DNA from 3 places in the Aquabacterium sp. NJ1 genome. Region 1 is predicted to be linked to each of the others. Evidence: predicted binding sites of a transcription regulator. Region 1 holds the regulator's gene; each other region holds the start of a gene.
The links. The regulator NrdR, encoded in region 1, represses ribonucleotide reductase genes. The targets are predictions, from matches to a motif close to CACNANATNTNGTG.

Region 1 (2,198 bases):
CAGCTGTTTGGCGCCGAGTACGCCAACGTGCAACCCAATTCCGGTTCGCAAGCCAACCAGGCCGTGTTCTTCGGCCTGCTGCAGCCTGGCGACACCATCATGGGCCTGAGCCTGGCCGAAGGTGGCCACCTGACGCACGGCATGCCCCTGAACATGTCGGGCAAGTGGTTCAAGGTCGTGTCTTACGGCCTGGATGCCAAGGAAGACATCGACTACGAGCAGATGGAGCGCCTGGCCCGCGAGCACAAGCCCAAGCTGATCATCGCTGGCGCTTCGGCCTTCGCCCTGCGCATCGACTTCGAGCGTTTCGCCAAGATCGCCAAGGAAATCGGTGCCTACTTCATGGTGGACATGGCCCACTACGCCGGCCTGATCGCCGCGGGTGTGTATCCCAACCCCGTGCCGCACGCCGACGTGGTCACCTCGACCACGCACAAGAGCCTGCGTGGCCCTCGTGGCGGCATCATCCTGATGCGCGGCGAAGAGATTGCCAAGAAGATCAACAGCGCCATCTTCCCTGGTATCCAGGGTGGCCCGTTGATGCACGTGATCGCTGGCAAGGCCGTGGCTTTCAAGGAAGCCCTGTCGCCCGAGTTCAAGGCCTACCAGCAGCAAGTGGTGAAGAACGCCGCTGCCCTGGCTGACACGCTGACCAAGCGTGGCCTGCGCATCGTGTCCGGCCGCACCGAGAGCCACGTGATGCTGGTCGACCTGCGCCCCAAGAACCTGACGGGCAAGGAAGCCGAAGCCATCCTGGGTGCAGCGCACATGACCTGCAACAAGAACGGCATCCCCAACGACCCGCAAAAGCCGATGGTCACCAGCGGCATCCGCCTGGGTTCGCCGGCCTTCACCACGCGTGGTTTCAAGGAAGAGCAGGCCATCCAGGTCGGCAACCTGATCGCCGACGTGCTGGACAACCCGCACGACGATGCCACGCTGGCACGTGTGCGCGAGCAGGTCGCCGCGCTGACCCGTCAGTTCCCGGTCTACCGCTGAGCTGACCGCGCTGATGCGTGACTGACAAACCCGGCTAGGATTCAGGTCCGAAGCCGGGTTTTTTACTTCGTTCTTTGCAGGGAGTTGAAGACACGATGCGTTGCCCTTTTTGCGGTCATCACGACACACAAGTCGTCGAGACACGGGATTCGGATGAAGGCGACTCGACCCGCCGCCGTCGCAAGTGCAATGGCTGCGACAAGCGCTTCACCACGTATGAGCGCGCTGAAATCGAGTTGCCGGCCATCGTCAAGCGCGATGGGCGCCGGACGGACTACGACCGGGCCAAGCTCAAGGGCTCGATGATGATTGCGCTGCGCAAGCGGCCGGTCAGTGCCGAGGCCATGGAAAGCGCGATCGAGGCCATCGAGGCGCGCCTGCGCCAGTGCGGTGAGAAGGAAGTGGACTCCACCCAGCTGGGCGAGTGGGTCATGCGCGAGCTGCGCAAGCTCGACAAGGTGGCCTATGTGCGCTTCGCCTCGGTGTACCGCAGCTTTGATGACGTCAGCGAGTTTGTTGCGGCGATCAAGGAAACGGGCAACAAGCGGGGGAAGGCGGCGGCGTCCGAGGAGTGAGCCTGAGCTGGTGATGTGATGGCATCAAGAAAAAGGCCCCGGCAACTTGCGGGGCCTTTTTGCTTTTGGGGAGTGAACCAGGAACTTAACGCCAGCAGTTCTGCCAGGTATCCGGTGAGGTCGTGCCGCTGGTTGCGGCCGTGCCCTTGATGCCGCTTTCCGTGATGGTCAAGGCGCCACAGCGATCGGTGGCCATCGTGGTGCCCGTTTGCGGTGTGGCCGTCAGGGTGAAGGTGGTTTGATCGGCCGTCACGCTGAGGTTGTACATGGTTGTGGCGCCAGAGACGACCGTGGTCACAGGCAGCGTGACCGAGTCACCGTCCCCAGCCGAGCAGTTGGGCGCGCTGAGCTTGCAGTTGTAACGCATGTTGGCTGCATAGAAGCGCTGCATGAATTGCGTGGCTTCGAGCAGGGCGCGTTGCGCTTCAGAGCGGTGGCTGCGTCGCACGTGCTCCTGATACGACGGGTAGGCGATGGCCGCGAGGATGCCGATGATGGCCACCACGATCATCACTTCGATCAGCGTGAAGCCGCTGGACATACTGCGGCGATGGGGGCGAAAAGCTGGGGACATGATGGAGGGTGTCGGTTGCTCAGAACGGTGGTTTGATGATGCGTTTCCAG
Region 2 (2,198 bases), 710 kb from region 1:
AGCGACGGGTGCCGGAGTTGAACAGCGTGGGCGTCGACGACATGAAATCGAAGGACGACAGCAGTTCATAGAACTCGATGGCGCGGGCTTCGCGGTCGATTTCGTTGAGGGCCAGGCCCATGGCCACGCGCATGAAGAACGCCTGGGGCATTTCAATGCGCTGACCGTTGTGGTGCAGGAAGTAGCGGTCGTACAGGGTCTGCAGGCCGAGGTAGTCGAAGTTCAGGTCGCGCTCATATTTAAGAGCGGCACCCAGTCGGGCCAGGTCGAACTGCTGCATGCGCTCGTCCAGCAGTTCGGCTTCCACGCCCTTCTTGATGAAAGTGGGGAAGTAGTCGGCGTAGCGCGTGGCCATTTCAGCGTGGGTCACTTCTTCACCGAGGATCTCGCGGCGGATGGTGTGCTGCAGCAGGCGGGCGGTGGCTCGGGTGTAGGCCGGGTCGTGCTCGATGCGGGTGCGGGCGGCCAGGATGGCGGCCTTGTAGACCTCGTCGATCGAGACGCCGTCATACAGGTTGCGTTGGGTCTCGGCCAGGATGGGGGCGGCCTTGACGTCATCGCCCAGGCCCGAGCAGGCTTCCACGATGAGCGCTTGCAGGCGGGCCAGGTCCAGCGGGACGCGTTGACCGCGGTCGATCACGGTCAGGGTGGGCAGGGCGGCGGCTTGCTGTGCATCCGCTTGCTTGGCGCGCTCCTGTGCGCGACGCTCTCGGTACAGCACATAAGCGCGGGCGATTTCATGATGGCCACCGCGCATCAGGGACAGCTCGACCTGATCCTGGATGTCTTCGATGTGGAAGGTGCCGCCGCTTGGACGCGAGCGCAGCAGGCCGCGCACGACCATTTCGGTCAGGCCGTCAACGGTTTCGCGCACGGAGGCCGATGCGGCGCCTTGCGTGCCGTGCACGGCCAGAAAGGCCTTCATCAGGGCGACGGCGATCTTGCTGGGTTCGAACGAGACGACCGCACCATTGCGTCGGATGATCTGATAGGCGGAGTACGCGGACTGACGCGGCTCGACTGCCACCGCGGCGGCGCCGGGCATGACAGAAGCGGGGGTGGGCATGGTGCTGGGCGTGGACGTTTGCATGGAATTCCCTTCAGGATCGCCAGGCCGATCACGCGCTTGGATGCGGTGTCTGGCCTGTTGAAATCAGGCAGTTGCGATCACAACTGCCAACTGCGGAGGACACTATATCTGGTGTTTTGGGTGCCGTGAAGCACTACCTGTAGTGTCTGGCCGTGACTATAACGCCTTTTTGCCCCCACCCCGCGAACAGGGGGAAAAACAAGGGAAATCGCCAATGGGGGAAGTCGGCATGACAGCCGAGCGCCAGGCGGTTAGGCGTCGTGTGCCGTGCCTGGCGTCTGGGTGCAAAGGCCCGCGAGATGGGCTGCGGGCCAGTCTGTCAACTGCTGCAGATGGGCCCAGTCAAAGGCCTTGCCCGGGTCACGTTTGCGGCCTGGGGCGATGTGTTCGTGGCCCGCGATCTGGTCGATGGGGCAACGTTGTTTGAGCGCATCAATCAGGGTGGCCAAGGCGGTGTATTGCGCGGGTTCGAACGGCGTGTCTTCCAGGCCTTCCAGCTCGATGCCCACGCTGTAGTCATTGCAGTTGTCCAGACCCAACCAGCTTGAACGGCCCGCATGCCATGCCCGGTCATCCACCGACACGAACTGCACGATCTCGCCGTCGCGGCGGATCACGAAATGCGCCGAGACCTCCGCGCCGCGGATCTGTTCGAAGTAGGGGTGGGCGCTCCAGTCCAGCTGGTTGGTGAACAGTTGCTCGATCTCGCTGCCGCCGTACTCGCCTGGTGGCAGGCTGATCGAGTGGATCACGGCCAGCGTGATGCGGGCCTGTTCGGGGCGCGGACCAAAGTTGGGCGAAGGCACCTGGCGCGCGGCTGCATACCAGCCGTTGCGCCAGAGGTGAGGGCTGGCGTTGGCGGTGCCGTCGGTGTGGTCAGGTGTGTGGCCCATGGGCGCTCAAGCTTGATCGGTGTCGGTGTCCGGGTCGAAGCGCTCGCCCAGCACCACGCCCTGGTCGCTCACCTGCACGCCGAGGCGCGCCATGCGGTAGCGCATCTGGCGCAAGGACAAGCCCAGGCTTGCGCCAGCTGCCGTGCGGTTGAGCCTGTGCTTTTCCAGTGCCTGCACCAGGATGTCGCGCTCGATCTGGTCAAGGTGCGCAACCA
Region 3 (2,198 bases), 3.0 Mb from region 1:
AGCAAGGCGGCTTCATCGTCCTTGTACAGGTAGCCCAGGCGTGCGCAGTTGATGGTCACCACACCCAGCGAGCCGGTCTGCTCGGCCGATCCGAACAGGCCGTTGCCGCGCTTGAGCAACTCACGCAGGTCCAGCTGCAGGCGGCAGCACATCGAGCGGATCATGTTGGGCTGCAGATCCGAGTTCAGGAAGTTCTGGAAGTAGGGCAAGCCGTACTTGGCCGTCATCTCGAACAGGCGCTCGGTGTTGGGGTGATCCCAGAGGAAGTCCTTGGTGATGTTGTAGGTGGGGATGGGGAAGGTGAAGGCGCGGCCCTTGGCGTCGCCGCGCATCATCACGTCGATGTAGGCCTGGTTGATCAGGTCCATCTCCACTTGCAGGTCGCCATAGGCAAAGGGCATTTCAACGCCTGCGATGACGGGTACCTGCTCCTTGAGGTCGTCGGGGCAGGTCCAGTCAAACGTCAGGTTGGTGAAGGGGGTTTGTGTGCCCCAGCGTGAAGGCACGTTGAGGTTGTAGACCAGCTCCTGGATGCACTGGCGGACTTGCTCGTAGCTCAGGCTGTCCTTGCGCACATAGGGCGCGAGGTAGGTGTCGAAGGAGCTGAAGGCCTGGGCACCGGCCCATTCGTTTTGCAGCGTGCCCAGGAAGTTGACGATCTGGCCCACGGCGCTGGACAGGTGCTTGGGTGGGCCGGCTTCCACTTTGCCGGGCACACCGTTGAGGCCTTCGTGCAGCAAGGTGCGCAGCGACCAGCCGGCGCAGTAGCCCGAGAGCATGTCCAGATCGTGGATGTGGATGTCGGCCTCGCGGTGGGCATGGCCGATCTCCGCGGGGTAGACGTGGGCCAGCCAGTAGTTGGCGATGACCTTGCCCGAGACGTTGAGGATCAGGCCGCCCAGCGAGTAGCCCTGATTGGCATTGGCGTTGACACGCCAGTCTTGCTGCGAGAGGTATTCGTTGACCGAGCGCTCGACGTCCACGGCGCAGGCCTTGTCGCGGCGCAAGGTGCTGCGCTGCTCGCGGTAGACGATGTAGGCACGGGCCGTGTTGAAGTGGCCTGCTTCGATCAGCGTGCGTTCGACCTGATCCTGGATCTGCTCGACGGTGGGCACGCGCCGCTGCAAGGTGAGGCTGACCATGCGGGCCAGGTCGGCAGCGCGCAGGGCGTCGAATTCACCGGTGGCCTGGCCTGCGCTTTCGATGGCGTGGGCGATCTTGTCCAGATGGAAGCTGGCGGTGGCGCCATTGCGCTTGATCACGGCGACCGCGCAGGCCTCCGTCGAGGCGAGGGGGGTGTCTGGCATGCGGGGCTCCTGCTAGATGTAGTGTTTGGTTGGTCTTCAAAACGCTACGGGTAGTGTTCCGATCTGGAGAGGCCTTACGGTTGACCCTGGTCAATCCGGAGGCAGGATTTCAAGGTTCTTAAACATTCATGTAGAATGAATGTTATTGAAATTGAAGCACCTCAAGGATTTCCATGTTGACCCAGACCCATCGCGAACTTGTCAAAGGCACGGCAGCCCTGCTCAAGGAGCAAGGCGTGGCATTGACGCGTCATTTCTATGCCCGCATGTTCGAGTACAACCCCGAACTCAAGGCTATCTTCAACCAGGGCCACCAGCGTGAAGGCAGCCAGCAGCAGGCCCTGGCCATGGCCGTGGCGGCTTATGCGCAGCACATCGACAACCCCGGCGTGCTGATGCCGGTGCTGGAATTGATCGCCAACAAGCACGTGAGCCTGGGCATCCGCGCGGAGCATTACGCCATCGTCGGGCGCCATCTGCTGGCATCCATCCGCGAGGTGCTGGGTGCACTGGCCACGGACGAGCTGATCGAGGCCTGGGGCGCTGCCTACGGCCAACTGGCTGATGTGCTGGTGGGCATCGAGAACAAGCTGTATGCACAGGCGGCACAGGTGCAAGGCGGCTGGAGCGGCTGGCGCAACTTCCGCGTCGAGCACAAGCAGGTTGAGAGCGAGGAGATCACGTCCTTCTACCTGGTGCCTGCCGATGGTGGCGAGGTGCCTGCCTACCAGCCTGGGCAATACGTGTCGGTGAAGCTGTTCGTGCCAGCGCTGGGCTACAGCCAGCCGCGCCAGTACAGCCTGTCTGCCGCGCCTGGCGGCCAGTCGCTGCGCATCTCGGTCAAGCGTGAAAGCGGGGACGAAGAAGCAGCGCGCCCGCAGGGCATGGTGT

Region 2: the regulator NrdR is predicted to act here: its motif matches at 1,191-1,204, upstream of JY96_RS03790 (ribonucleoside-diphosphate reductase subunit alpha).
Region 3: the regulator NrdR is predicted to act here: its motif matches at 1,318-1,331, upstream of JY96_RS19585 (ribonucleoside triphosphate reductase).

Annotation. Positions count from the first base shown of each region.
Region 1 is NZ_JRKM01000001.1:1,589,123-1,591,320, reverse strand. Features, by position in the region: gene glyA (serine hydroxymethyltransferase) at 1-999, shown strand, start outside; gene nrdR (transcriptional regulator NrdR) at 1,095-1,574, shown strand; gene JY96_RS06715 (type IV pilin protein) at 1,660-2,148, opposite strand; gene JY96_RS06710 (pilus assembly protein) at 2,168-2,198, opposite strand, start outside.
Region 2 is NZ_JRKM01000001.1:877,441-879,638, reverse strand. Features, by position in the region: gene JY96_RS03790 (ribonucleoside-diphosphate reductase subunit alpha) at 1-1,045, opposite strand, end outside; gene ampD (1,6-anhydro-N-acetylmuramyl-L-alanine amidase AmpD) at 1,342-1,983, opposite strand; gene JY96_RS03780 (sigma-54 dependent transcriptional regulator) at 1,990-2,198, opposite strand, start outside.
Region 3 is NZ_JRKM01000001.1:4,541,672-4,543,869, forward strand. Features, by position in the region: gene JY96_RS19585 (ribonucleoside triphosphate reductase) at 1-1,307, opposite strand, end outside; gene hmpA (NO-inducible flavohemoprotein) at 1,481-2,198, shown strand, end outside.